Regions from separate parts of the Streptomyces sp. NPDC107559 genome, predicted to be linked through region 2. Evidence: predicted binding sites of a transcription regulator. Region 2 holds the regulator's gene; the other holds the start of a gene.

Region 1 (14,822 bases), on a different contig from region 2:
CCGGCCGAAGTGGCCCTGGTCCAAGCCGGACACCGCCCAGGACACCCGGCCGGACACCACCCCGGACGCCTAGGACCTGCGGCTCGCGCGCCGGGCGGGACACTCCACTCCGCCGTGCGCGCCCGCGGCCGTACGCCCGCCCGGCGGCGATCCACACACCACGCCGGACGGCAAGCCGGACGACCCGTACGGGTGACCTCGTTGCGCCGGTCCGCGCATACTCCGTACCGGAAACACGCAGAGTTATCTGATCATCACGGTACGGAAGCGGGCGGATCGGCCGCCTGCCCCGCGCCGGAGGTGATGAGGTGTCAGGAAGGTTTCTGCGCTTGGCCTGTACGGCGGCGGTCGCCGCCCAGCTCGCCCTCGTACCCCAGTCCGCGGCGGCCCTCCCCGGCCCCGGGACAGCCACCGCAGGCACTGGGGCCACCGCCGTAGGTCCCGGAACGACAGCCGCGGGCCCCGGGGCGACCACCGTAGGTCCCGGGACGGCCACCACAAGTCCCGGTGCGGCCACCGCGGCGCCCGGGACGGCCGCCGCAAGCCCCGGGACAGCCACCGCAAGTCCCGGGGCCGCCACCGCAAGTCCCGAGAAGCGTTCCGTCGCCGAGCTGCTGACGGACCTTCAGCAGCTCTACCTTGCGACGGAGAAGGCCACCGAGACCTACAACGCCACCGAGGAGCAGCTGAAGAAGCAGCGCACCCGGGCCGACCGGCTGGACGCCGAGCTGGACCGGGTGCGGCTGTCGCTGGACGAGAGCAGGGACGAGGCGGCACGGCTGGCCCGTCAGCAGTACCAGGGCAGCGCCGGCATCTCCCCGTACCTGCGCCTGCTGCTCGCCCGCGACCCGCAGCACGCGCTCGACGAGGGCCATGTGCTCGCACGGCTGGCCCGCGAGCAGACGCGGACCGTGGGGCGGCTGACCGGGAACGAGCACAGAAGCCGTGAGCTGGCCCGCAAGGCCCGTACCGCCTTCTACACCCAGCGCACCCTCACCGAACGGCGCAAGAAGGAGCGCGACGACGTGCACGACCGGCTCGCGGCCGTCGAGCAACTGCTCGCCTCGCTCAGCGCCGAACAGCTGTCCTCGCTGGCCGAGTTCGAGCGGACCGGGATCGCGAAGGCGCAGGACGAACTGATCACCTCCGGCGCGCTCGGCACCGGCGTCGAGCGGAAGCCGACGCCGGCGGGCGAGGAGGCGGTGCGCTATGCCGTGCGGCAGCTCGGGAAGCCGTACGAGTGGGGCGCGGAGGGTCCGAAGTCGTACGACTGCTCGGGGCTGACCTCGCGCGCCTGGCAGGACGCCGGGACGGTGATTCCGCGCACCAGCCAGGAGCAGTGGGCGCGGCTGCCCCGGATCCCGCTCACCGAGCTGCGCCCCGGCGACCTCGTGGTCTACTTCCCCGAGGCGACCCATGTGGCGATGTATCTCGGCCACGGCATGGTGGTCCAGGCGCCCCGCCCCGGCGCGCGGGTGAAGGTCTCCCCGCTGGCCGCCAACCCGGTGCTGGGCGCCGTACGGCCCGATCCCGCGGGCAGGCCGCTGGTGAGCTACACACCACCGGAACTCCCCGACCACGCCCTCGACGGCACGAACGACGGATACGCCCCGGCAACGGCCCCGCAGCCCTCGGCCTCGCAGCCGGCCGCACCCCGGCCGTCCACCGCGCAGCTGGCCGCAGGACCGCCGGCCGCAGCACCGCCGGTCGCACCCCGGCCATCCGTCTCACAGCCGCCCGCGCCGCAGCCGTCCGTCCCGTAGGCGGCCGAGCGCGGCCGCCCGGGGAGGTGTCGCACAGGTGCGGGTCCCCGACAGCACGTCGGGGACCCGCGGCCGGTGCGTCCGCCGGTCAGGCCCCGGCCACCGAGGCGAGGTATGCGCCCGTCTTCTCCGGGTCGTAGAAGAAGTTCTCGAAGTCGGCCGGGTTGTCGAAGCCGTTGGCGAAGCGGTCGGCGACCGGCTGGAGCTGGCCGGCGGCGCCGATGAGGTTCAGGATGTGCTCCGGCGGCGGGGCGAGCATCGCGTTGGTCCACTTGGTGACGTGCTGGGCGGTGTTCCAGTAGCGGTCGAAGGCCGACTGCATCCACGTCTCGTCGAACGGCTTGTCCTCGTGTTCGAGGATCGCGGCGAGGTACGCGGCCGCGCACTTGGACGCCGAGTTGGAGCCCTGGCCGGTGATCGGGTCGTTGGCGACCACCACGTCGGCCACGCCCAGGACCAGACCGCCGCCGGGGAGGCGGCCGATGGGGTTGCGGACGGTCGGGGCGTACCGGCCGGCGAGCGTGCCGCCCGCGTCGGTGAGCTCGGCCTTGGTGGCCCGCGCGTACTCCCAGGGCGTGAACTTCTCCATCAGCGCCAGGGTCAGGGCGAGGTGCTCGGCCGGGTCCTTGACGTCGGCGAAGGCGTCGAGCGGACCGCCGGGGATGCCCTCCCAGAACAGGATGTCCGCGCGGCCGGAGGTGGTCAGCGTCGGCATGACGAACAGCTCGCCGACGCCGGGGACCAGGTTGCAGCGGACCGCGTCGAACTCCGGGTGCTCCGGGCGCGGGCCCAGGCCGTGGACGTACGACACGGCGAGGGCGCGCTGCGGCGCGCTGTAGGGGGAGCGGGAGGCGTCCCGGCCGAACATCGAGACCAGTTCGCCCTTGCCCGCCGAGACGAGCACGAGGTCGTAGGCGCGGGAGAAGTAGTCGAGGTCGCCGACCGCCACGCCGTGGATGACCAGCTGGCCGCCGCGCTGGACGAACGTCTCCATCCAGCCGGCCATCTTCACCCGCTGGTCGACCGACTGGGCGTAGCCGTCCAGCTTGCCCACCCAGTCGATCGCCCGCTGCGACGGGCCCGGGTCGAACGAGCCGGGGGCCGCGACCGAGACGCCGAGGCCCTCGATCTTCGGGGCCTGCGACTCCCAGAAGTTCAGCTGGAGGTCGCGCTCGTGCTGCAGTGCCGTGTGGAACATGCACTGGGTGGACATGACCCGGCCGGAACGGATCTCGTCCGCGGTCCGGTTGGACATCAGGGTGACCTCGTACCCGTGCGACTGGAGTCCGAGGGCGAGCTGGAGACCGGACTGGCCGGCTCCGACGACGAGTATCTTCCGCATGCGAGTGGTGGCTCCTCTATCACGACTGCTCAGGACTCGGGACGCACGGAACCGGTGTCGGTGCCGTTCGATACTGCGCACAGCGACCGGACGGCCGGACCGTCGGGGGCCGGCCGTCGGGCCGCGAAGAACTGCTCGGGACCGGTCCGGGACCAGTCCGGGACTGTCCGGACCGCTCGGGGCTACTCGGGGGTCTCTTCGAGTGCGTGGCCCACCAGCGCCAGCAGGGTCTCGATCACCGACACCCGGCGGCGCGCGTCCATGATCAGCACGGGGATGTGCTCGGGGACCGTCAACGCCTCCCGGACGTCCTCCGGTTCAAAGCTCTCCGTGTCGTCGAAGTGGTTGACCGCGACGACGTACGGCAGCCCGCAGCTCTCGAAGTAGTCCAGCGCCGGGAAGCAGTCCTTCAGGCGGCGGGTGTCGGCCAGCACGACCGCGCCGATCGCGCCCCGCACCAGGTCGTCCCACATGAACCAGAACCGCTGCTGGCCCGGCGTGCCGAACAGGTAGAGCACCAGGTCGTCGTCGAGCGTGATGCGGCCGAAGTCCATGGCCACGGTGGTGGTCAGCTTGCCGGGCGTGCCGGTGAGGTCGTCGGTCTCCTCGCTCGCCTCGGTCATCAGCGCCTCCGTCTGGAGGGGCGTGATCTCCGAGACGGCGGTGACCAGCGTGGTCTTGCCGACCCCGAACCCGCCCGCGATCACGATCTTCGTCGCGATCGGGGCGCGGGTCCGGTCCGTCTGCCAGGGCTGCGACGGTTCGTCGGGCTCGGCGAACGAGGTGACGCCCGAGGCGGCGGCGTCAGAGACGACGGAGTCCACTCAGCACCCTTTCCAGCAGAGCGCGGTCAGGCCGGCCGACGCCGTGACCGGTTCCGGTTCCGTACACACGGATCTTTCCCTGGTCCGCGAGGTCGCTCAGCAGGACCCGGACCACACCGAGCGGCATGCTCAGCAGTGCGGCGATCTCGGCCACCGTACGCATCCGGCGGCACAGTTCGACGATGGCCAGCATCTCCGGCATGACCCGGGCGCTGAGGGGGCCCGCCCCGAGGCTCAGCGCGTGCGGGGTGCCGCTCGTCAGTTCCTTGCGCTCCTGCGGAGCCTCGATCGCGGCGGTGCTCGCCACGAACGTCTCGACGAGGAGGACATGTCCGAAGCGGGTACGGCCGCCGGTCAGCGAGTAGGGGCGTACGCGGGCGACCTTGCGGTCGCCGCCGCGGACCGGGAGATGCGGCCTGGAGTTACGGGGCGCGGTGCTCATCGGCCACTCCCCGTCGGCTCGCTCTCCAGGGATTTCCGCAACTCGCTGCGGAGTTCGGGGGTCAGGACGTGTCCGGCCCGGCCGACGAAGAGCGCCATGTGGTACGCCACCACGCTCATGTCGCACTCCGCGGCTCCGTGGACGCCGAGCAGCGAGCCGTCGCTGATCGACATCACGAACAGGCTGCCCTCCTCCATGGCGATCATGGAGTGCTTGACCGTGCCGAAGTCCATCAGCTTGGCGGCGCCGACGGTGAGGCTGCCGATGCCGGAGACGATGGTGGCGAGGTCGGCGGAGGAGCCGCGTGGCCCCTTGGGCCTGTCGTCGAAGGCCTCGCGGGCCTCGGCGTTGCGGCCGGGGTCGGAGGACAGCAACAGCAGGCCGTCGGAGGAGACCACCGCGACCGACTGGATGCCTGGCACCTCCTCCACGAGGTTCGTCAGCAGCCAGTGCAGGTTCCGGGCCTCACTGCTCAGGCCGAAGGTACTGGTCGCGGTCAACTGCGTGCCTCCTCGACTGTGCCCCCCGTGGCGTCATCGCCAACTGCGTTCCGTGCGGGTGTCGCTGGTGTCGCTGGTGCGGCCGGTGCTGCTGGTCGGGCAGGCGCTGCCGGTTCCGCGGGTTGCGCGGCCGCCGCGGTCGGGACCTCGTTGCGGCCCGTCTGCTCCGCGATCTCCGCCGCCACCTCGCGGTGGCCGGCCTCCGCCCCCCGGCGGAAGCCACCGAGGCGGCGACGCAGCGCCTCGGCGTCGACGGATCCGCTGCGCTGCCTCGGTCCCGAGACGGGTGCGGTGATCTTCGGGGTGCGCTTGGGCAGCCCCTTGCTGGTGACAGGCTCCTCGGTCTCGTCCGGGGTGCGCTGGTGGCTGTCGGGGCCGATGGCGTAGGGGTCGGCGGGCGGACCCGCGGCGGGCGCCGCCGGGACGGCGGGCGCCGCCGGGACGGCGGGCGCCGCCGGGACGGCGGGCGCCGCCGGGACGGCGGGCGCCGCCGGGACGGCGGGCGCGACGGGCGCGGGCCGCTCGGGTGCCGGTGCCGGCTCCGGCTCGGCCGCGGGAGCCGGGATGAACAGCTCCATCGTGGTCTCGGCGGGGGACTCGGCAGGCATGCCGGGTCGCGCCTGCGCGGGAGCCGGTACCTGCGCGGGAGCCGGTGCGGGCTCCTCCGCCGGGGCGGGCGACGCGTCGGCCTCCGGTGCGGCCGCCTCCGGTACGGCCGCCTCCGGTACGTCGGTGTCGGCGGCCGGGTCGGCGTCCGTGGCGGGTGCGACCGACGTCGGTACGCCCGCCTGCGGTACGCCCGCCTGCGGTGCGTCCGCCGCCGGTGCCTCGGCCTGCGGTGCGGCTGTCTGCGGTACGTCCGTCTGCGGTACGTCCGTCTCGTCGTCCGTGGAGGCTCGTACCGCCTGCTCCGCCAGGCTCACCAGCGGGTCGCGGCCGGCCGAACGGCCGCGCAGGACGTTGGAGTTGGCCTCCGCGTCGGCGCCCGGCAGCGCGTAGCCCTGCGCACCGCCGGCCGATGACCCGGCCGACGGGACGGCGGCCGCCGGGGCCGCGGCGAACAGGGTCTGCGGGAGGGCCACCACGGCCGCGATGCCGCCCTGCTTCTGCGCCCGCAGCTGCACGCGTACGTGGTGCCGGTGGGCCAGGCGGGCCACGACGTACAGGCCGAGCCCGAGACCGTCCGCGCCCTCCTGCTCGTAGGGGGAGGCCGGGTCGAAGTCGGCGAGCCGGGCGTTGAGGCGGGTCAGCCGCTCCTCGGTGGTGCCGATGCCCTCGTCCTGGACGGAGAGCATGACCTCGCCGTTCTCCAGGAGCCAGGCGGAGACCTCCACGGGCACGTCCGGCGGGGAGAACGAGGTGGCGTTCTCCATGAGTTCGGCCAGCAGGTGCGAGAGGTCGTCGGCCGCGAAGCCGGCGACGTGCGCGTTCGGCGGCACCGCGGCGATGCGGACGCGCTCGTAGCGTTCGATCTCGCTGACCGCCGCCCGTACGACGTCCACGAGCGGGACGGGCCCGGCGTGCTGCTGGACGTGTTCGGTGCCGGCCAGCACCAGGAGGTTCTCGCTGTGCCGGCGCATGACCGTGGCGAAGTGGTCGAGCTTGAAGAGGGTGGCCAGCCGGTCGGGGTCCTGCTCGCGCTCCTCCAGGCCCTCGATGACGGCCAGCTGCCGCTCGACGAGGCCGAGGGTGCGCAGCGCGAGGTTGACGAAGGAGCCGCCGATGCTGGTGCGCAGCCGCTCCAGCTGGGCGGCGGAGCCGGTGAGCTCGGAGCGCAGCTCCTCGCGGGCGTCGGCCATCTTCTGGCGCTGGCCGACGAGGTGCTTGCGGTCGGTCTCCAGGGTGGTGATGCGCTCCTGGAGGGCGACCGCGTGCGCGTGCAGGGCGTTGACGGACCGCACGACCTGGGCGAACTCGTCGTTGCGGCCGGTGAACTTGACGGGTTCCTCGGCGGCCGGCTCGGCCGCCCCCGCCAGCCGGGCCGAGCCGCGGCGCAGCACGGACAGCGGCCGGGTCAGGGAGCGTGCCATGCCGGTGGCGATACCGACGGCGACCAGCATCAGCACGCCGAGCGCGGCGACGCGGATCTCCAGCGCGGTGACGTCGTCGTCGCGCAGCAGGCCGAGGTCCTTGGTGCGGTGGTCGTAGAGCGAGGACTCCGCGCCGCGCATCAGCTCGATCCGGGCGGTGAGCGCCGCGTCGAGCTTCTTGATGCTGGTGTTGAGCTCGCTGTCGGACAGCTCCGGCCGGTCGGTGAGGCGGGCGAGGTACTTGTCGGCGCTGTCGACCTCGGGTCCGGTGACCGTCGAGTCGTAGGTGTCGACGGTGGCCTTCGGCGCGGTCTCGTGGAAGTCGGCGAGGGCCGCGTCGGAGCGCACCCGGGCCTGCTGGGCGGCGGCGGTGAGGGCGTCGCGCTGCTTGGTGTCGGCGCCGGAGGAGACCGGGACCGTGTCCGTCAGGCCGGTGGTGGGGTTGTAGACCGACTCGGTGCTGGTCGGCACGTTCAGCGCGGCCAGGAGCAGCCCGCGGGCCGCCGCGGCCTGCTGTACGGCGGAGTCGAGCTCGGCGAGGGCGTGGGCGCCGGAGCCCGCGCGGGTGGGCATCCGGTCGGCGAGGCGCTCGGCGAGACGGTGGAGTTCGGTGATGGCGGCGGAGTACGCCCCATGCGTTTCGAGAGCGCTGCTCTTGCCGGTGAGCGCCGCTCTGCGTACGGCCGCGACATCGTCGAGGTCCGCGCGCAGCGAGGCGGGCACGTCCGGATCGGCGCGCAGTTCCTCCACCAGCCGGTCGACCCGGGCGCTGCGGTCCTCGGCGGGCGCCTTGGACTTGGGCCGCCCGGCCGCGACGTAGGAGGTGATCTCGTCCCGTTCGTCGGCGAGCGAGTGGGCCAGCACCAGGGCGTCCTGGGTCTGGCCGGCCAGCGTCACCAGATCCTGGGAGTCCTTGAGCCGCCCCGAGGCGGCCAGCACCGTCGGGGCTCCGGCGGCGGCTATGGCCGCGGCCACGACGGCCACCGCGACGATCAGCCGGTTACGTACGTGGGTGGGACGGCCCTTGCCGACGGAGGAGCTCTGCGCGCCCCCTTCGGAGGCCGACTTCTTGTCTGCGCGCCGAGGCCGCGTCTTCTGCACCGGTGCTCGCATTCCTGACTCGTGTACCCATGGGTCCGGATGACGTTCCGTCAATCGGCTCGTACAACGTCCCCCGCATTCTCGGCTTCACCCGAACCGGGGGGGCACTCCTCAATCGGCTCCCGACCCTCCCAGTGCCGGTGGGCAGCGGCCCGGCATCACCTGACCCGCCACCCGAAGGAGTGAACATCGGAGGGGAGTTGGTGGGCAAGTTCCCCCGGCGCCCGCGACAGCGGTGGGCGGCGGGCCGGTTGGACGTGGGCGGCGGGCTTTGGCAGTATTCGCCGCCGCACCTTCCCGGAACGTGTCATTCCGCCGCAAATCAGGCGGCTGACCTGCACCGGTGCGCCGATCCGGCGGCCGATGCCCCCCTTTCGCGCAAGTTGTGAAGAGGTGGTGCAGACTGGCTGAATGCGTACGGAACTTGTCTCGGAGCCCGGTCAACCCGACCGCCCCAACGAGGACTTCGCGAGCATCGGACTACCCGCATCCGGGCAAGGTGGCGCACTCGTCGTCCTGGACGGCGTGACACCACCACGGAGCGCGACGGGCTGTCTGCATTCGGTCCCCTGGTACACGGCGCGCCTCGGGGGCGCCCTGACCGAAATGATCATTTCCCTCACCGATGTCCCGCTGACCGGGATTCTCGCCCGCGCCATCGCCCGTACCGCCTCGGCCCACGCGGACACCTGTGACCTTTCTCACCCGCGTACGCCGCAGGCAACCGTGGTCCTCGCCCGCTGGTCGCCGGAGGCGGTCGCGTACCTGGTGCTCTCCGACTCGGCGCTGCTGCTCCGGGCCCCCGACGGGACGGTCACCCCGGTGCTGGACGACCGCATCGCCCGGCTGCCGCGCGCCTCTCTGACCACCGACGCCGTGGTGGACGCGACCGTCCGCAACAAGGAGGGCGGCTTCTTCACCGCGGCGGCCGATCCGTCCGTGGCCGCCCGTGCCGTGACCGGCAGCGTGCCCCGCGCCCAGGTCGGGGCGCTCGCCGCGCTGACGGACGGCGCGACGCGCTGGGTGGAGAAGTTCCGGGAGGGCGACTGGGCGGACTGCCTCGCCCTCGTACGGAAGGAGGGGCCGGGGGCCCTGGTGGACCGGGTGCGGACGCTGGAGAGCGCGGACGTCGACCGCCGCTTCCTGGGCCGCAGCAAGACACACGACGACGCGACGGTCGTGTACGTGGAGTTCTAGACCGTCACAGGGTGGAGCGCAGGGGCGGGCGCGCGGTGGGGCGGGGCCCGCGCGCCCCCGGGCGGGGCACGGCGGCCGTCAGCGCTCCATACCCCGGTTCAGCTGCTGGAGCAGTCGGGCCAGTTCGGCGACCTCGCCGCGGTCCCAGTGCGCGAGCTGGTTCACGTACCGCGCCCGGCGGGCCTCGCGCACCTTGCCGACCCTGCTGCGGCCCTCCGGGGTGAGGTCCACCAGCCAGGCACGGCCGTCCGCCGGGTCGGGTTCGCGGGCGACCAGGCCGAGCTCCTCCAGGGCACGCAGCTGACGGGACATGGTGGCCTTGCCCACGCCGATGTAGCCGGCGAGCTCCGTGGCGCGCAGCCGGCCGCACTCCTCCAGCCGTACGAGGAGTCCGTACGCGGCGGGTTCGAGGTCCGGGTGGACCTCACGGGCCATCTCGCCCTGGTTGGCCCTGGCGCGCCGGAACAGCACCGTCAACTCGCGCTCCAGGGACAGGAATTCCTGGTCCACACCAATTCGCGACGTCTGCGCGTCATCTCGACGCGCGTTGCCGTTTCCGTGCTCATGCACGTCAGCACCCCTGATCCGGTTTCCCGTTCCTGAAAGTTATCGCCAGAATCCGTCATCGCCGCAGCTCCGTCAGTATTTCGCAGGCGTAGACCAACGGCGTCACCCAGACCCCCTTCCAGTACCTCTTCTACGTGCGTAGCGTCTTCGTCAGGCAACGCATGGCATGCCCACGCCACAACTGTGGGTGATCCGGCTCCTCCCCCCGCACCGCCAAGCCTCGGAGGCACGTCATGCCCGTGCACAGACCCGGCTCCATCCCCCCGCGCGCCGCCACCGCCGCCGTCGCGCTCCTGCTCGCAGCCTTCTCCCTCACCGTCCCCGTCTCCGCGCAGGCGGCCGACGTCCCGGCCCGCGGCTCCGCCTACATGGGCATCGGCGTCCTCGGCCACGACGGCGCGCACGGCTCCCCCGCGCCCGGCCTCGCCACCCAGACGGAGGGCGTGGACGTCTCCGGCCACCAGGGCAACGTCGCCTGGTCGACCCTGTGGAGCAGCGGGGTCAAGTGGGCGTACACCAAGGCCACGGAAGGCACGTACTACACGAATCCGTACTTCGCCCAGCAGTACAACGGCTCCTACAACGTCGGCATGATCCGCGGCGCGTACCACTTCGCCACCCCCGACACCACCAGCGGCGCCGCCCAGGCCAACTACTTCGTCGACCACGGCGGCGGCTGGTCCAAGGACGGCAGGACGCTGCCGGGCGCCCTCGACATCGAGTGGAACCCCTACGGCGCCGCCTGCTACGGCAAGACGACCAGCGCAATGGTGAGCTGGATCGCGGACTTCCTGAACACCTACAAGGCCCGCACCGGCCGGGACGCCGTGATCTACACGGCCACCAGCTGGTGGACCCAGTGCACCGGCAACTACGGCGGCTTCGCCTCGGCCGACCCGCTGTGGATCGCCCGGTACGCCTCGGACGTCGGGACGCTGCCCGCCGGCTGGTCGTACTACACGATGTGGCAGTACACGTCGTCCGGCCCGACGGTCGGCGACCACGACAAGTTCAACGGAGCCCTGGACCGGGTGGTCGCGCTCGCCAACGGCTGACCCGCACCCGTGACCGTCCGCACCCGCGCAGGGCGAAGGCCCGGGTCACCCGCACGGTGACCCGGGCCTTCCCCGTCCGGTGCCCGCCGACCGGCGCCCGAGGTCAGGCGGCCACCGGCACCTCCGGCGACGCGCTGCTCGTGGCCGGCGCCAGCGCCAGCTCCAGGACCTGGCGGACATCGGTGACGGCGTGGACGTCGAGCCGGTCCAGCACCTCCGCCGGGACGTCGTCCAGGTCGGGCTCGTTGCGCTTCGGGATGATCACCGTGGTGACCCCCGCCCGGTGCGCGGCGAGCAGCTTCTGCTTCACCCCGCCGATCGGCAGCACCCGCCCGGTCAGCGAGACCTCGCCGGTCATCGCCACGTCCGTACGGACCAGCCGGCCGGACAGCAGCGACGCGAGGGCCGTCGTCATCGTGATGCCGGCGCTCGGGCCGTCCTTGGGGACCGCGCCCGCCGGGAAGTGGATGTGCACACCCCGGTCCTTCAGATCGGCGACGGGCAGTTCCAGCTCGGCGCCGTGCGAGCGCAGGAAGCTCAGCGCGATCTGCGCCGACTCCTTCATCACGTCGCCCAGCTGACCGGTGAGGGTCAGGCCCGCCGCGCCCGTCTCCGGGTCGGCCAGCGACGCCTCGACGAAGAGGACGTCGCCGCCCGCGCCGGTGACCGCGAGCCCGGTGGCGACACCGGGGACGGCCGTGCGGCGCTCGGCCGGGTCCTGCGCGGACTCCGGCACATGGTGCGGTCGCCCGATCAGCGCGCGCAGGTCGGCGTCGGTGACGGTGAGCGGAAGCTCCCGCTCGCCCAGTTCGTGCTGGGCCGCGACCTTGCGCAGCAGCCGGGCCAGGGACCGCTCCAGGGTGCGTACGCCCGCCTCACGGGTGTACTCGCCGGCGAGCTTGCGCAGCGCGCTCTCGTCCAGGGTCACCTCGTCGGCGCCGAGTCCGGCCCGCTCCAGCTGGCGCGGCAGCAGGTGGTCCCGGGCGATGACGACCTTCTCGTCCTCGGTGTAGCCGTCCAGGCGGACCAGCTCCATCCGGTCCAGCAGCGCCTCCGGGATGGCTTCCAGCACGTTGGCGGTGGCCAGGAACACCACGTCGGAGAGGTCGAGTTCGACCTCCAGGTAGTGGTCGCGGAAGGTGTGGTTCTGGGCCGGGTCGAGGACTTCGAGCAGGGCCGCGGCCGGGTCGCCGCGGAAGTCGGAGCCCACCTTGTCGATCTCGTCCAGCAGGACCACCGGGTTCATGGACCCGGCCTCCTTGACCGCCCGCACGATCCGGCCGGGCAGCGCGCCGACGTACGTACGCCGGTGGCCGCGGATCTCGGCCTCGTCGCGGACGCCGCCGAGGGCGACCCGGACGAACTTGCGGCCCATGGCATGGGCGACCGATTCACCCAGACTGGTCTTTCCGACACCGGGCGGGCCCACCAGGGCGAGCACGGCACCGCCGCGCCGGCCGCCGACGACACCCAGGCCGCGGTCCGTACGGCGCTTGCGCACCGCCAGGTACTCGGTGATCCGCTCCTTCACGTCGTCAAGACCGGCGTGCTCGGCGTCCAGGACCGCCTTGGCGCCCTGGATGTCGTAGGCGTCCTCGGTCCGCTCGTTCCAGGGCAGTTCGAGGACGGTGTCGAGCCAGGTGCGGATCCAGGAACCCTCGGGCGACTGGTCGCTGGAGCGCTCCAGCTTGTCGACCTCCTTCAGGGCCGCCTCGCGGACCTTCTCGGGCAGGTCGGCGGCCTCGACCCGGGCGCGGTAGTCGTCGGACTCCTCGCCCTCCTTCTCGCCGTTCAGCTCGCGCAGTTCCTTGCGCACGGCCTCCAGCTGGCGCCGCAGCAGGAACTCGCGCTGTTGCTTGTCGACGCCCTCCTGGACGTCCTTCGCGATCGTCTCGGCCACGTCCTGCTCGGCGAGGTGGTCGCGCAGCTGCTGGGTGGCGAGCTTCAGCCGGGCCACCGGGTCGGTGGTCTCCAGCAGCTCCACCTTCTGGTCGGTGGTCAGGAACGGCGAGTAGCCGGAGTTGTCGGCGAGCGCGGAGACGTCCTCGATGGCCTGCACCCGGTCCACCACCTGCCAGGCGCCGCGCTTGCGCAGCCAGGCGGTCGCCAGGGCCTTGTACTCCTTGACGAGTTCGGTGACATGGCCGGGCAGCGGCTCGGGCACGCTCTCGTCGATGCGGGTCGCCTCGACCCACAGGGCCGCGCCCGGTCCGGTGGTGCCGGCGCCGATGCGCACGCGGCCGCGGCCGCGGATCAGCGCGCCCGGGTCGCCGTCGGCCAGCCGCCCCACCTGCTCGACGGTGCCGAGCACACCGGTACCCGCGTACGCCCCGTCGATCCGTGGCACCAGCAGCACCCTGGGCTTGCCGGGCTCCGAGCGCGCGGCGGCCTGGGCGGCCTCCACCGCGGCCCGCACGTCGGCGTCGTTCAGATCGAGCGGCACCACCATTCCGGGCAGCACGACCTCGTCGTCGAGCGGCAGCACAGGCAGAGTGAGCGGTGTGGACGTCGAAGCCATGATCTCCCCTTCGGCATTCAAGTTGAGCTATGCCGACTCAATGCACCTGAGCCTCCGAATGTTCCCCACCGGGTGTTCGCTCTGAGCGATCGGCTGTGCCGCAACGGGTGACACCCGGCACAACACCACCGGCCTCCGTCTCCTTCCGTCCTCACCTCCCCGTTCCCCCTCCTCCCCGCCGCGGCTCCGCCCGCCTTCCGCTCCCCCGCCCCGCACGCCCCGCGAAAAGGTGTTGCCCGTGCCCGGTCCCCCGCCCGTACGTTCTTTCCCATGACGGAGACCCAGAGCCTGCTCGACGCCTACGACGCCCAGTTGCGCTGCGCCCCGCCGCCCGGAGTCGCGTACGAGTACGACGGCCCGCTGCTCCGCCTCGACCTGGGCTTCCGCGGCTTCGTCAGCGGACCGCGCGATCTGGGCGGCCTGCGAGGGCGCGAGGTCGACGAGCTGATCGCGCGACAGCGGGACCTCTTCGCGGCCCGCGGGCAGGCAGTGGAGTGGAAGGTGCGCGGGCACGACAGCCCGGCCGATCTCACGGACCGGCTGCGCGCGGCGGGCTTCGAGCCCGAGGCTCAGGAGACGGTCCTCATCGGATCCGTGACGCGGCTGGCGGCGGAATCACCCGCCGCACCGGACGGCGTCACCGTGCGCCAGGTCACCGCGGACGCCGACCTGCGCCGGGTGGCGGCCCTGGAGACGGCGGTCTGGGGCCTGGACCTGAGCTCGATCGCCGACGACCTGATCGGACGCGTGGCCCGCGCTCCGGAGGAGATCGCCGTCCTGGTCGCCGAGGCGCGGGGCGAGGTGGTCTGCGCGGCCTGGCTGACCTTCCGCCCCGGCAGCGAGTTCGCCTCGCTGGCGGGCGGCTCGACGCTGCCCGAGTGGCGCGGCCGGGGGATCTACCGCGCCCTGCTGGCCGCCCGCGCCGAGATCGCCGCCGCCCGGGGCGTCCCCTATCTGCACGTGGACGCCTCCGACGACAGCGAGCCCATCCTGCGCCGGCTCGGCTTCCGGGCGGTGACCACGACGACTCCTTACGTCTGGTCACCGCGGTAGGCGGGTCCTTGCGTGCGGCCACCGCGACAGGCGGGTCCTTACGCGCGGCCACCGCGACAGGCAGGGCCTTACGCGCGGCCACCGCGACAGGCAGGGCGGCGGGAGGTCACCGCGACAGGCGGGTCCTCACGCGCGGCCACCGCGACAGGCAGGTCCTCACGCGCGGCCACCGCGACAGGAAGGGCGGCTGGAGGTCAGCGCGCCGCCACCGTGGCGGCGCGGCCGTGGTGCCAGCGGCGCGTCACCGGCCAGGTGGCGCAGCCGACCGCCAGGGACAGCAGGTGCCCCCAGTTCGTCATCGGGTCCGCGAACCCGATCAGGTCGCGCACCAGCATCGCGGCGAACACCACGAGCAACGGCCGGCCCAGCCACGGGGCGAGCAGACCCGTCAGGGCGCCGACACCGGCGGCGACCCCGAAGCTGATGCCGT
Region 2 (14,822 bases):
CAAAGTTGAGTCTATTCCGCTCAAGAAGAGCCCGGGAGGTCGCGGGGGACTAAATTCCCGGGCATGGCCGCATATCCGCAGAACCCGGGCAGCCCGGACCAGCCGTATCTCGCCTTCTGGCGGGAACGGCACCTGTGCACCCTGACGACGACACGCCAGGACGGCACACCGCACGTCGTACCCGTCGGAGTGACATACGACCCCGAGGCGCGATTGGCTCGGGTGATCACGAACAAGGCGAGCGCGAAGGTGGCGCACGTGAACGCCGCGGGGGCGGCGGGCGCGCCCGTCGCGGTGTGCCAGGTCGACGGCCGCCGCTGGGCCACGCTGGAGGGCCGGGCCTTCGTACGCACCGATCCGGAGCGGATCGCGGAGGCGGAGCGGCGCTACGCCGAGCGCTACGAGCGGGTGCCCGCACCCAACCCGTCCCGCGTCGTGATCGAGATCGAGCTGACCCGGGCGATGGGGCGGGGCTGAGGAGGCGGGGCGAGCTCCGGGGGAACAGCGGCGGACGATCCTTTTCGGTCACCCCTGGAACGCGTCTATTCCCGGAAATATCCCGTAAAACTGCAGCGGGGTCACCGTGTTCAGGTCACGGTGACGCCGCTGCGGGGGGAAGTACCTGCGCGATCTTTTACGACGGGGGAATCGCGTCAGGCACTGCGGGGGGTGGCCGAGATGGTCCTGATGTCAGGAACGTCCGGCTCCGCAAGCCGGTGGTCCCGCCGATCCAGGTTCACAAAGATCATTCCGTACCGGATGGCACACCGCACGGGCTGCGGCGCGCCGCGAGGCCGTCGCAGGCACCGGTACGCCCGCACGTCCTCGTCCTCGTCCCGCGTGACGACGACCGGCTCACCGAAGACGGTCACCATCAGCGAGTCGCCGCTGTGGGGGATGGCGGTGACCAGGTCGATGAAGTGCCAGCCGGAGCGGTAGGCGGTGGCCATCTCACGTCGGAAGGAGCGGTCGTCGGGTGGGGTGGTCACGTCAACTCCACACGGTGTCATTCGGTGTGACGACGGTGTCGCCGTCGCCGGCCGCGGCGTTGGCACCCGGCACTGACCAGACGGTGTCCGCCCGAGCGTCACCCTTCGCACCAGAGAGGCCACTCAGCGTTCCGAAGGCCACAACGGCGGAGAAGGCGGCGACAAGCACCGAGCGAAGCATTCTCTTACGCATAGTCGGCTTCGTCCTCACTTGAAGGTCCCCTCTTCCCCCGTCGAGTAAGACGATGGCTCATTCGGGCACGTCATGGCCACAGAATCAATGCATCATGTTCCTGCATGTTCAGGGTCCTGGGGGGTGGAGATTTGGCAACGAATCGGACTAACGAGACACATCCTCACGCCTTGACGGAATTGTGCGAGGAGGGCGGGCGTCTCTACGCGAACGCGCTGCGCACGGGGCGAATCGCCCGCGCCGAGGTGGAGGCCGCTCCGTGCCTGATGGAGTTCGCCCTGCTGCACCCCGACCCGGACGAAACGAACTGGCTGCTCCCGGTTCCCCCCTCGGTCGTCCTGGCCCAGCGCCTCAACGCCATAGAGCGCGAGATCAGTGAGCGGCGGCGGCTGTCCACCGACCTGGCCGGGGCCTTCGAGCCGTTCATGGCCCTGAGCGCCCAGGTGACGGCGGCCACGGACTCCGTCCGGGTGCTGGAGGGGCTCGACCGGATCAACGCGGCACTCGACCTGGCCACCGCCCAGTGCCAGCACGAGGTGCTCACGGTCCAGCCGAGCGCCCGCCACCCGGAACGCAGACTCATCGAGGGACTGGAGCGCGACCGGCCGCTGATCGAACGCGGGGTGCGCATCCGCACCCTGTACCAGCACACCGCGCGCTACAGCCCCGAAAGACTCGCCTATGTCGACCAGTTCGCCGACGGGAAGGCGGAGTACCGCACCATCGACGAACTCGTCGAGCGGCTGATCATCTGCGACGAGACCGTGGCCTTCATCCCGGTCCGCGAGGACCGCCAGGTCGCCCTGGAACTGCGCCACCCCGGGCTGGTCAGCTACCTGGTCAAGGTGTTCGAGTTCATGTGGAACCGCGCGGTGCCGCTGAGCGCCGGCGCCCCCTACGAGACCGCCCCCGACGGCATCACCGACATCCAGCACTCCATCGCCAAACTCCTGGTGGAGGGACACGTGGACGAGGCCATCGCGCGCCGGCTGGGCATGAACGTACGCACCTGCCGGGCCCACATAGCCAAACTGGCCACCGCCCTGGGCAGCGGCAGCCGCGCCCAACTCGGCTATCTGATAGCCCAGTCGGGAATTCTCAACCAGGACCACCCCGTCCCGGCCGAAGACGGCAGCACGTGACCCGAGCGCCCTCGCCCGGCCCCCTCACAGGGCGGTCGGCGACCCCTGGTCGGGCAGGACGACCTGCGGCACACCGGGGGTCGGCGCGGAGCCGACCAGGCCGACCTGGGCGATCCTGACCCCCAGTTGGGTGCGGCTCGCCGCGCCCAGCGTCTCCGAGAGCCGCGCGATGTGCGCACGGCAGGTGCGGACGCTGATGCCGAGGCGCTCCGCGATCACCGCGTCCTGATGCCCCTCCGCGAGCAGCGCCGCGATGGACTGCTCGCGGTGCGAGATGCCTTCGATGCCGGTGTCGGGCAGCGGGGCGGTGAGCGGGATCGCCAGGCGCCAGAAGCGTTCGAAGACCGTGGCGAAGTAGCCGACCAGGGCCGGGTGCCTGAGTTCCAGGGCCATCGTGTGATCGGCGTTGGCGGGGATGAAGGCGACCGTGCGGTCGAACAGGATGAGCCGGTCGACGACCTCGTCGAGGGTGCGCGCCTCGACCGTGTCGCCCATCAGCTCCAGGTAGTTGAGCAGACCCTGCCCGTGCCGGGCCACGTGGTTGTACAGGTCCCGCATGCGCACCCCGCGCCCGCGCAGCGTCAGCGCCCGGTGCAGCCCCTCGGACAGCTCGGCCTCGCGGCGGATGCCGCCCGGCTGGACCGTCAGCACCTCCGTCGTGCAGGCCTCGGTCGCCTCGTCCATCGCCGTCTGGATCCGGGACAGGCCCTCCAGGACCCGGATCGAGCTGCCCTCGGTGCCGGAGGACGGCAGCCGGCCGCCCAGGCCCGCGTACCACTCGACGGCCGCGACCGCCGCGCCCACCCGGTGCCGGCTCGCGCTGACCTCGTCGTGCACCGCGCGCAGCAGCCGGGTCATGACCTCCTGCGGTGCGGTCGGCACCAGCCAGTCCATGTCGTCGGGATCCGGGTGCAGCAGGGCCAGTTCCAGCAGACAGGGCACCGGGTCGGCGTCACGACGGCGCACCCGTCCGCGCCGTACGGCCCGGGAATACACCCGATCCCCGGCCTCGCACAGTCGGTCGGCACCGTGTGGATGCTGCTCCGTCCCGTGCCCGGCCATCGCCCGTCCCACCCCCGGTTCCAGCCTCTTCCGCAGGCGCCACTATGCGCGGACCCTACCTGCTCCGCAACACGGCTTCCCTCGGCCCGACCGTGGGAAACAGCTGGTTCGTCCTGCTTTCCGCCCACCGCCGACCATCGCATCGCCACAAGCTGACGGTGGTGTTCCGTACCCGGCCGGTACTCGGTGGAATCCACTCCCCCGGGTGACTGCCGTCCATGCGTTCCCGTCGTGTCCGCCCTCTCCCCTTTCGGCCCCGACGGCCCGACACTTCACCTATGCCGAAAGGGCGCCTGCCGAGGGCACTCACGTGGACGACGCTGGCCGCGGCGCTGACGCTGCCTGTCGCGGGCTGCGACGCGGGGGGCGGGAGTCCGGCGGGTCCGTCGCCCTCCGCGGCCGCACAACGGCCTTCCAGGGCTTACAAAGATGGACACCTCACGTTCACCTTGCTGTCCCTGCGCTGTGGCCTTACGGCTGTCTCGGGATCGCATAGTGAGGCGCAACCCGACGGCCAGTTCTGTGCGATCCGGCTGCGGGTGGAGAACAAGGACCCCGAGTTCCACACGTACGTGGTCGCGCGGCAGCGCCTGGAGGGCGTCGCCGGCCGGCGCGGCCGGGCGGACACCTTCGCGATGGCGGTACGGCGTCAGCACGACCAGGTCGAGATCGGCGGCCACGATCTCGTCGAGGTCGAGATCTGGTACGACGTGCCGCGCGACGCGAAGGTCACGGGCGTGCGCGTCTCGGGCGACCGCGACCGGGCCGGCTTCATGGACAGCCGTCCGGTGGAGCACGCCCCGGAGGGCGTGCTCATCCCGATGAAGCCACTCGTGGGCTGGTGAGGCGTCCTGGGACCGGTGAGGCCTCCAGGGGCCGCTGAGGCGCTCGCGGGCCGCCGAGACGGGCTCGTGAGCCGTTCGCGGGCCGGTGCGGCGCCAGGGCCTACTTGAGCCCGATCGCGGAGCAGGCCGCCTTGTAGTCGGCCGTGCAGATGTCGGACACCTTGTAGATGCCGTCCGCGACGACGGTGTCCTTGATGTTGTCCTTGGTCAGCGCGACCACGCTCACCAGCAGCGAGGGGATGTTCTTGTTCGTGGGGCTGTCGACCTTGTCACGGGTCAGGGCGTCGAACTGGATGTCGTGACCCTGGATCCGGGCGACGGCCATCTGCGCGGCGGCCTCGGCCTCCTCCGGGTACGACTTGTAGATGCTCATGTACTGCTGGCCGGCGACGATCCGCTGAACACCCGCCAGCTCCGCGTCCTGGCCGGTGATCGGCGGCATGGTGGTGACGCCCGCCGCCTTGAAGGCCTTGATGACACCGCCGGCCATACCGTCGTTGGCCGCGTAGACGCCTGCGATGTTGCTCTTGCCTATCCGCTCGATCGCCTTGGTCATCTTGGCCTGGGCCACGTCGGGGTTCCAGTCCTTGGTGTCCCAGGTGTCGGCGATGACCACCTTGCCGTCGAGCTCGGCGAGCGCGCCCGCCTTGAACTGCTTGGCGTTCGGGTCGGTGGGCGAGCCGTTGACCATGACGATCTTGCCGGAGGAGTTGTCCACCTGCTCGGCCAGGGTGCGGCCCTGCACCTCGCCGACGAGCTCGTTGTCGAAGGAGATGTACGCGTCGATCGGGCCCTCGGACAGGCGGTCGTAGGCGATGACCGGGATGCCCGCGTCCTTGGCCTTCTTCACCATGCCCGCGATGGCGTGCGAGTCGACGGCGTCCAGCAGGATGATGTCGACCTTGTCGTCGATCATCTTCTGCATCTGGGTGGCCTGCACGTCCGCGTCGGAGGCGGCGTTGGCGTAGGCGGTCCGGCCCTGGCCGTTGGTCAGGGAGGCGACCTTCGCCTTGATGATCGGGTAGTCGAAGTCCGCGTAACGCGTGTTCGTCTTCTCCGGCATCAGGATGCCCACCGTGACGTCGTTGCCCTTCGTCGGGCTCGCTTCGGCAGCGTCCCCCGATGCGTTGAGCATGCCGCAGCCTGCCAGCGAGAGGGTCATAGTGGACGCGGCCACGGATAGGGCGATACGACGCATTCGGGGGCTCACTTCAAGTGCGATCCGGACATGGGTACGACATGGTGACCCAGGTGTCTGAAAAGACAACGCGTCCGCAATGGTCGGCGTCAAGCCGAAGCACTTAACGAGATAGCAACATCATGCTCCGCTTCGCTCACAGTCGGTCGCGAAGGCCCTGCCGATTCTTCACCAAACGGTCTTTTATGGTCCCTTCACTCAATGGAAGTTCACGGAAAAGTAAAGTTTCACACAACCCGTCGCCGCTCCGTCAATCCATGATCACGAAGGGTCCCGGCATCCGCCCGGACCCCGCCGCCGGACGCACGCGAAGGGGCCCGGGAGATCTCCCGGGCCCCTTCACACACGTGCCGTCGCGTCGTACCGCCGCGTCGCGGCCGTCAGTCCGAGGACCCCTGCCGCTTCGGCCGCCAGACCACCAGCGCGCTGGTCTGCTGGACCTCCTGGTACGGGACCAGGTCCCGCCGGTAGGAGGCGTGCACCGCGGCCTCGCGCTGTCGCATCGCGGCCGCCGCGCCCTCCAGCGCCGCCTCCATCTCCGCGACGCGGGACTGGAGCGCCGCGACCTGGTTCTCCAGTTCGATGATCCGCTTGATGCCGGCCAGGTTGATGCCCTCGTCCTGCGACAACTGCTGGACGGTGCGCAGCAGTTCGATGTCGCGGGCCGAGTAGCGCCGACCCCGTCCGGCGGTGCGGTCGGGGGAGACCAGACCCAGGCGGTCGTACTGACGCAGCGTCTGCGGATGCAGACCGGAGAGCTGGGCCGCCACCGAGATGACGTAGACCGGGGTCTCCTCGTTCAGTTCGTACGGGTTACGCCGACGGCCGTCCATCACGCTCAAGCTCCCTTCGCGGCCTCGAACAGCTCCGCCCGCGGGTCCTCCCCCGCGGTCGCCTCGCGATACGCCTCCAGTGCGTCACGAGCATTCCCCGACAGGTCCTTCGGAACACTCACCTCGACGGTGACCAGCAGGTCGCCGCGGGTGCCGTCCTTGCGGACCGCGCCCCTGCCACGGGCGCGCATGGTGCGGCCGTTGGGGGTGCCCGGGGGCAGCTTCAGCGTCACCGGCGGGCCGCCGAGGGTCGGAACCCGCACCTCGCCGCCGAGCGCCGCCTCCGTGAACGTCACCGGGACGGTGACGGTGAGGTTGTCGTCCTTGCGTCCGAACACCGGGTGCGCGTCGACGTGCACGACGACATACAGGTCGCCCGCAGGTCCGCCCCGCTCGCCGGGCGCGCCCTTGCCGCGCAGCCGGATCCGCTGCCCGTCGGTGACACCCGCCGGGATGCGGACCTGCATGGTGCGCGAGGACTTGGCACGGCCGCTGCCCTTGCACTCCATGCAGGGGTGCTCGGCGATCAGGCCGCGGCCCTTGCAGTCCGGGCAGGGGTCCGTCAGCGAGAAGCCGCCGCCGGAGCCCCGCGCCACCTGTCCGGTGCCTACGCAGGTCGGGCACACCCGCGGGGTGCCGTTCTTGTCGCCGGTGCCGGAACAGGCCTTGCAGGCCTGCTGCGAGGTCATCCGCAACGGGACCGTCGCGCCCTCGATCGCCTCGGTGAAGCTGAGGGTGACCTCGGTGTCGATGTCCTGGCCGCGCCGGGGCTGGGCGCGCGTGCCGGTGCCCGCGCCGCCCCGGTTGAACAGGCCCCCGAAGACGTCGCCGATGCCGCCGCCGAAGCCGCCGGCACCGCCGCCGCCCTGGGGGCCGCCGCCGAAGAGGTCGCCCAGGTCGAAGTTGAAGTTGCCGCCGCCCGCGCCCGGTCCCGGGCGGAACCCGCCGGCACCGAAGAGGGCGCGGGCCTCGTCGTACTCCTTGCGCTTCTTGGGGTCGCCGAGGACGTCGTTCGCCTCGGAGATCTCCTTGAACCGCTCCTCGGCCTTGTCGTTGCCCTTGTTGGCGTCCGGGTGGAACTCGCGGGCGAGCTTCCGGTACGCCTTCTTGATCTCGGCCTCGGTCGCGTCCTTGGGGACGCCGAGGACCTTGTAGTAGTCCTTCTCGATGAAGTCCTTGGTGCTCATCCCCGACGCCCCTCCTTCCGCTTCCGTGTCTGAGCGTCAGCCCTCGTCCGGGCCACCGCTCTCCTTGTCGTCACCCGTCTCGGCCGAGTCCTCGGCCTTGACCGTGTGCGCCCCCGGCTGGGGCTCGGCCACCGCCACCCGCGCGGGGCGGATGGTGCGCTCGCCGAACCGATACCCGGGCTGGAGAATCGCCACGCACGTCGTCTCGGTGACGTCCGGCGCGTAGCTGTGCATCAGGGCCTCGTGGATCGTCGGGTCGAAGGGCTCGCCCTCCTTGCCGAACTGCTGCAGGCCCATCTTCGCCGCGACGGTCTCCAGCGACTCCGCGACGGACTTGAACCCGCCGACCAGCTCGCCGTGATCGCGCGCGCGACCGATGTCGTCGAGCACGGGCAGGAGCTCGGTCAGGAGGTTCGCGATGGCGATCTCCCGGACCGCGATCCGGTCCCGCTCAACTCGGCGACGGTAGTTCTGGTACTCGGCCTGGAGCCGCTGGAGGTCCGCGGTGCGCTCACCGAGCGCGGTACGCACCTGGTCCAGCTGGGCCACCAGGGCCGCGGTCCGGTTCGCGTCCCCGGCCGGGGCCGCAGCCTCCTCCGCGGAGGGAGCGGCGGCCTTCGGCTCGGCGTCGTCAGAGGTGGCGCCGGAGGGGACGTCGGGCTTCTCCTCGAAGCCCGGGGTCTCCTCCGTCACGCGACACCGTCCCGGCGCTCGTCGTCGACGATCTCGGCGTCCACGACGTCGTCGTCGGCGCGGGGGGCCTCACCGGCGGACGCGCCACCGGCGGCCTGCGAGGCCTGGGCGTCGGCGTACATCGCCTGGCCCAGCTTCTGCGAGACGGCGGCGACCTTCTCCGTGGCGGTGCGGATCTGGGCGGAGTCCTCGCCCTTGAGCGCGGCCTTGAGCTCCTCGACGGAGGCCTCGACCTCGGTCTTGATCTCGCCCGGGACCTTGTCCTCGTTGTCCTTGAGGAACTTCTCGGTCTGGTAGACGAGCTGCTCGCCCTGGTTGCGGGCCTCGGCCGCCTCGCGGCGGGCGTGGTCCTCCTCCGCGTACTTCTCGGCCTCCTGGCGCATGCGGTCGACCTCGTCCTTCGGCAGCGAGGAGCCGCCGGTGACGGTCATCTTCTGCTCCTTGCCGGTGCCGAGGTCCTTGGCCGTGACGTGCATGATGCCGTTGGCGTCGATGTCGAAGGCGACCTCGATCTGCGGCACGCTGCGCGGGGCCGGCGGAAGACCGGTCAGCTCGAACATGCCGAGCTTCTTGTTGTACGCCGCGATCTCGCGCTCGCCCTGGTAGACCTGGATCTGCACGGACGGCTGGTTGTCCTCGGCGGTGGTGAAGATCTCGGACCGCTTGGTCGGGATCGTCGTGTTCCGCTCGATGAGCTTGGTCATGATGCCGCCCTTGGTCTCGATACCGAGGGACAGCGGGGTCACGTCGAGGAGCAGGACGTCCTTGACCTCACCCTTGAGGACACCGGCCTGGAGGGCGGCGCCGATGGCGACGACCTCGTCCGGGTTCACACCCTTGTTGGCCTCGTTGCCGCCGGTCAGCTCCTTGACGAGCTCGGCGACGGCGGGCATACGGGTCGAGCCGCCGACGAGGACGACGTGGTCGATCTCGGACAGCTGGATGCCGGCGTCCTTGATGACGTTGTGGAACGGCGTCTTGCAGCGCTCCAGCAGGTCGGCGGTCAGCTGCTGGAACTGGGCGCGCGTGAGCTTCTCGTCCAGGTGCAGCGGGCCCTCGGCGGAGGCCGTGATGTAGGGCAGGTTGATCGAGGTCTCGGTGGACGAGGACAGCTCGATCTTGGCCTTCTCGGCAGCCTCGCGCAGACGCTGGAGGGCCATCTTGTCCTTGGCGAGGTCCACGCCGTGACCGGAGCGGAACTGCTGCACCAGGTAGTCGACGACGCGCTGGTCCCAGTCGTCACCACCGAGGTGGTTGTCACCGTTGGTGGCCTTCACCTCGACGACGCCGTCGCCGATCTCCAGGAGGGACACGTCGAAGGTGCCGCCACCGAGGTCGAAGACGAGGATCGTCTGGTCGTCCTTGTCGAGGCCGTAGGCGAGCGCGGCCGCGGTGGGCTCGTTGACGATACGAAGGACGTTGAGACCGGCGATCTCACCGGCTTCCTTCGTCGCCTGGCGCTCGGAGTCGTTGAAGTACGCCGGGACGGTGATGACCGCGTCGGCCACCTTCTCGCCCAGGTACGCCTCGGCGTCGCGCTTCAGCTTCTGCAGGATGAACGCGCTCATCTGCTGCGGGTTGAAGTGCTTCCCGTCGAGCTCGATCTTCCAGTCGGTGCCCATGTGGCGCTTCACCGAGCGGATGGTCCGGTCCACGTTCGTGACCGCCTGGCGCTTGGCGACCTCGCCGACCAGCACCTCACCGTTCTTCGCGAAGGCGACGACGGACGGCGTGGTCCTGGCACCCTCGGCGTTGGTGATGACGGTGGGCTCGCCGCCCTCCAGAACGCTGACGACGGAGTTAGTCGTGCCCAGGTCGATGCCGACCGCACGTGCCATGGTGATTTCCTCCAGCTGACTTGAGTGGAACGGACTCAAGTGTGCACGACCACCACCCCGCGGTCAACAGAGCTGAGCCCCAGCGACTCAACTCTTATCCGTTCCTTACACGCAACTGCGCTCTGACCTGCGTAGATGCGGGCCGTCTCGAACCGTTCACCGGAAATCGAAGTACCCCCCATACGGCGATCAGCACCACCACCGCCACCCAGAGCGCGGCCCCCGGGCCGATCCACCCGGTGTGCATCAGCACCCCGACGAGCACCGCGGGGAACGCCGCGGCGCCGAGCACCACGGTCGCCCCCTGCGGGGTGAACCCGAGCCGGCGCAGCCGGTGGCCGAGATGGTCGGGCCCGCGGCGCAGCAGCGGGCGCCCGGCGATCCGCCGGGCCGCGACCACGAGGACGGCGTCGGCGCCGGCGACCGCGGTGAGCGCGAACAGCACGCCCACGCTGGAGCCGAACCCGTACCCGGCGCGGACCTGCACGGCGCCCGCGGCGAGCACGAAACCGGTGAACAGCGACCCGCAGGCGCCGAGGCCGACCCGCGCGGGATGCCAGTTGTGCATGAGGAAGCCGGTCAGGGCGGCGGCCAGCACACTGAGCAGCGCCGCGAGCCCGTCCATGACCTCGGCGGCGGCGCAGGCGCCCGCCCCGAAGGCGGTGACGACCCCGACGGTGCCCACGAGCCCGTCGGCGTGGTCGAGCCCCTTGAAGGCGGCAGTCACGCACACGATCCAGGCCACGGCCGACAGCCCGGCGGTCGCACCCGTCTCCGCGTACGGCACGACACAGGCCGCCGCCACGGCCGTACCGACGACGAGGAACCGCGTCTTCAGCCGCCACACGTCGGCGGCCAGCCCGAGTACGGCGACCGCGGCGCCCGCGCCGAGCAGCTGCCCGATCCCGGCACCGAGCGGTGCGACCCCCGTCCAGTCGCCCAGCGCCGCTACGGCACAGGTGGCCACCGTCACCGCCACTCCCCCGGACAGCGGCAACGGCCGCTGCCGCCGTCGGTCGACCATTCCGAGCCGGCGAGCGGGCACCCGGAACAGCGCCGCGAGGACGGCGGCGAGGAGGAGAGCGGCGGTGGCGGCGGTGATCCCGTAGAGCACGGATATAAGTTAGAGGTAAATGTATCAATTTGGTACGAATAACACGATCAGATCATGACCGCTCCCGACCGCCCCGGACCGCTCCCGACCGGCCTCGCGACCCGGATCATGAGGCAAGCCTCAGCGACACAGATCACCGAGCGGCTGACTACAGTGCGGCGGAGGATGCGGGTAGTCTCAGACGGACTGCATAAGTTACCGCTTAGTAATCTCGATCGAGAATCCCTCGCAGGCCCGAGGAGCCCCGAAATGCAACTCGCCGCGATCATCGTGTCGCTGGTCCTGACCGTGGTCGGCGTGGCGCTGCTCGCACGCGCCGTCGGCCAGTTCGTCCGGTACTTCAAGCTGGGACAGCCCGTGCCCGCCGGAAGCCGGACCGACAACCCCTACCAGCGCAGCGTGACGCTGGTCCGGGAGTTCCTCGGCCACACCCGGATGAACCGGTGGGGCATCGTGGGCTTCGCCCACTGGTTCGTGGCCGTCGGCTTCCTGACGCTGCCGCCGACCCTGGCGCAGGCCTTCGGGCAGCTCTTCCAGGCCGACTGGACGCTGCCCGTCATCGGCGACTTCCTGCCGTTCGAGATGTACACCGAGTTCATCGGTGTGATGACCATCCTGGGCATCGTCGTCCTGATGGCGATCCGGCTGCTGAACCTGCCCTCGCGGCCGGGCCGCAAGTCCCGCTTCACGGGCTCCAAGTCCGGCCAGGCGTACTTCGTCGAGTACGTCATCCTCACCATCGGCCTGGCCATCTACACCCTGCGCGGCCTCGAGGGCGCCATCCACCACGTCGACGGCTACGAGGCCGGCTACTTCGCCTCGTACCCGCTGGTGCTGGCCTTCAAGGGCCTGAGCGTCGGCACCCTCCAGAACCTGGTCTACCTGGTCGCCATGATCAAGATCAGCGTCTCGTTCATCTGGATGATCGTGGTGTCGCTGAACACCAACATGGGCGTCGCCTGGCACCGCTTCCTGGCCTTCCCGAACATCTGGTTCAAGCGGGAGGCGACCGGCGGCACGGCCCTCGGCGGCCTCCAGCCGATGACCAGCGGCGGCAAGCCGATCGACTTCACCGACCCCGGTGACGACGACGTCTTCGGCGTCTCCCAGGTCGAGCAGTTCTCCTGGAAGGGCCTGCTCGACTTCTCCACCTGCACCGAGTGCGGACGCTGCCAGTCGCAGTGCCCCGCCTGGAACACCGGCAAGCCGCTCTCCCCGAAGCTGCTGATCATGTCGCTGCGCGACCACGCGCACGCCAAGGCCCCCTACCTGCTGGCCGGCGGCGGCAAGACGATGGAGGGCGAGGAGAAGGCGTCCGAGGAGCAGCTGGCGGGCGTGCCCGCGGCGGCCCTCGCCGAGGCCGAGCGCCCGCTCATCGGCACCGCCGAGGAGAACGGCGTCATCGACCCGGACGTCCTGTGGTCCTGCACCACCTGCGGCGCCTGCGTCGAGCAGTGCCCGGTGGACATCGAGCACGTCGACCACATCGTCGACATGCGCCGCTACCAGGTCATGATCGAGTCCAGCTTCCCCTCCGAGGCGGGCACGATGCTCAAGAACCTGGAGAAGAAGGGCAACCCCTGGGGCCTGGCCAAGAAGCAGCGCCTGGAGTGGACGAAGGAACTCGACTTCGAGGTGCCGGTCGTCGGCCGCGACATCGAGGACCTCACCGAGGTCGAGTACCTGTACTGGGTCGGCTGCGCGGGCGCGCTGGAGGACCGGGCCAAGAAGACCACGAAGGCGTTCGCCGAGCTCCTCAACATCGCGGGCGTCAAGTTCGCGATCATGGGCGGCGACGAGAAGTGCACCGGTGACTCCGCCCGCCGCCTCGGCAACGAGCCCCTCTTCCAGGAGCTCGGCATGGAGAACGTCGCCGCGCTGAACATGGCGTTCGGCGAGGACGACGAGGACGAGTCGACGAAGAAGCCCAAGTCGGCCAAGAAGATCGTCGCGACCTGCCCGCACTGCCTCAACACCATCGGCAACGAGTACCCGCAGCTCGGCGGCGACTACGAGGTCATCCACCACACCCAGCTGCTCCAGCACCTGGTGGACGAGGGCAAGCTGGTCCCGGTCACCCCGGTCGAGGGCATCATCACCTACCACGACCCCTGCTACCTGGGCCGCCACAACAAGATCTACACGCCGCCGCGCGAGATCATGACCGCCGTCCCGGGCCTGCGCCAGCAGGAGATGCACCGCCACAAGGAGCGCGGCTTCTGCTGCGGCGCCGGCGGCGCGCGGATGTGGATGGAGGAGCGGATCGGCAAGCGCATCAACAACGAGCGCGTCGACGAGGCTCTGTCGCTGAACCCCGACATCGTCTCCACCGCCTGCCCGTTCTGTCTCGTCATGCTGACCGACTCGGTCAACGGCAAGAAGAACGAGGGCAAGGCCAAGGAGTCCGTCCAGGTCGTGGACGTCGCCCAGCTGCTGCTCGAGTCCGTCAGGACGCCGGTCGCGGACGAGCCCCCGGCGGGCGAGTCGCAGTCGGAGACCGAGCCGGAGCCGGAGCCGGCGAAGTAACCGCCGTTCCACCCGCCGACGCCCCCTGACCCGCCTGCCGGGCAGGGGGCGTCGCCGTACCCGCTCCGCGGGCCGCACGCCCTCCCCCCGCCGTACGCACCGCAGTTGCCGTCACGCGCGTCACGCGGACGGAGGACACCGCCGCCGTGCCTTACGGTCCCGCGCGCGGAACCCCCCCAGCCCCTCAGAAAGCCCCCGGGGCCCCCCTTAGGGGATGTCACAGCTCGGCAGCAAACCCCGGCCCGGAACCCCCGTCCCCACCCCTCACCCGCCGGGACCAGGTACGTTCGAAGGCGTGGCTGGATTCAGGAACGGACGCGGCGGCCGGGACGACCGCGCCCCGCAAGCGCGACCGCACAACCCTCCGTACGGGCAGCAGGCTCCCCAGGGGCCGCCGTCCTACGGCTACCCGTCGGCTCCGCAGCCGTACCCGCAGCAACCGCAGTACCGGGGCGGCCAGCAGCCGCCGCACGGCGGCTCCGGCGGGGCCGGGTGGCCGCAGGGCAACGCCGGCGGCTACGGCGGCCAGGGCGGCGACGAGCCGGAGTACTTCGGCGCGGCCGACCCCTACGGCCAGGCGGGCGACGCCCCGCACGACCCGTACGCGGCGAGCCAGCCGGGGCACACCCAGGCGTTCTCGATCGACGAGCACGCCTCCTACAACCAGGGCGGCACCTACCACGCGGGCGCCGCGCAGCCCTCGGCCCCGGTCGGCCCGCCGCTGCACTGGAAGGCGCTGCTGAGCGGCATCGTGACCGCCCCCGACCAGACCTTCCTGCGGATGCGCGACTACACGATGTGGGCCCCGGCCCTGATTGTGACGTTCCTCTACGGCCTGCTCGCGGTCTTCGGCTTCGACGGCGCCCGCGAGGACGCCATCAACGCCACCCTCTCCAACGCCGTCCCGATCGTCCTGACGACGTCGGTCGCGATGGTGCTCAGCGCCTTCGTCCTCGGCGTGGTCACCCACACCCTGGCCCGCCAGCTCGGCGGCGACGGCGCCTGGCAGCCCACCGTGGGCCTGTCGATGCTGATCATGTCCCTCACGGACGCGCCCCGGCTGCTGCTCGCCATGTTCTTCGGCGGCAACGCGACCTTCGTGCAGGCCGTGGGCTGGGCGACCTGGGTGGCCGCCGGAGCGCTGCTGACCATGATGGTCCGCCGCTCCCACGACCTGCCCTGGCCCAAGGCGCTGGGCGCGT

Evidence for each region. The regulator HspR, encoded in region 2, represses chaperone genes until heat shock. The targets are predictions, from matches to a motif close to TTGAGNNNNNNNNNCTCAA.
Region 1: the regulator HspR is predicted to act here: its motif matches at 13,362-13,380, upstream of lon (endopeptidase La).

What each region holds. Positions count from the first base shown of each region.
Region 1 is NZ_JBVKBD010000009.1:326,461-341,282, reverse strand. Features, by position in the region: gene ACZ7OY_RS26780 (hypothetical protein) at 1-73, shown strand, start outside; gene ACZ7OY_RS26775 (C40 family peptidase) at 309-1,763, shown strand; gene ACZ7OY_RS26770 (styrene monooxygenase/indole monooxygenase family protein) at 1,852-3,105, opposite strand; gene ACZ7OY_RS26765 (GTP-binding protein) at 3,288-3,929, opposite strand; gene ACZ7OY_RS26760 (DUF742 domain-containing protein) at 3,910-4,371, opposite strand; gene ACZ7OY_RS26755 (roadblock/LC7 domain-containing protein) at 4,368-4,871, opposite strand; gene ACZ7OY_RS26750 (sensor histidine kinase) at 4,868-8,002, opposite strand; gene ACZ7OY_RS26745 (protein phosphatase 2C domain-containing protein) at 8,414-9,199, shown strand; gene ACZ7OY_RS26740 (MarR family winged helix-turn-helix transcriptional regulator) at 9,278-9,769, opposite strand; gene ACZ7OY_RS26735 (lysozyme) at 10,000-10,821, shown strand; gene lon (endopeptidase La) at 10,925-13,339, opposite strand; gene ACZ7OY_RS26725 (GNAT family N-acetyltransferase) at 13,610-14,392, shown strand; gene ACZ7OY_RS26720 (rhomboid-like protein) at 14,587-14,822, opposite strand, start outside.
Region 2 is NZ_JBVKBD010000003.1:261,713-276,534, forward strand. Features, by position in the region: gene ACZ7OY_RS12630 (pyridoxamine 5'-phosphate oxidase family protein) at 64-477, shown strand; gene ACZ7OY_RS12635 (hypothetical protein) at 654-989, opposite strand; gene ACZ7OY_RS12640 (helix-turn-helix transcriptional regulator) at 1,287-2,324, shown strand; gene ACZ7OY_RS12645 (helix-turn-helix transcriptional regulator) at 2,349-3,386, opposite strand; gene ACZ7OY_RS12650 (DUF4352 domain-containing protein) at 3,665-4,231, shown strand; gene ACZ7OY_RS12655 (sugar ABC transporter substrate-binding protein) at 4,332-5,429, opposite strand; gene ACZ7OY_RS12660 (heat shock protein transcriptional repressor HspR) at 5,810-6,262, opposite strand; gene dnaJ (molecular chaperone DnaJ) at 6,268-7,449, opposite strand; gene grpE (nucleotide exchange factor GrpE) at 7,486-8,142, opposite strand; gene dnaK (molecular chaperone DnaK) at 8,139-9,980, opposite strand; gene ACZ7OY_RS12680 (MraY family glycosyltransferase) at 10,075-11,094, opposite strand; gene ACZ7OY_RS12685 ((Fe-S)-binding protein) at 11,344-13,620, shown strand; gene ACZ7OY_RS12690 (Yip1 family protein) at 13,835-14,822, shown strand, end outside.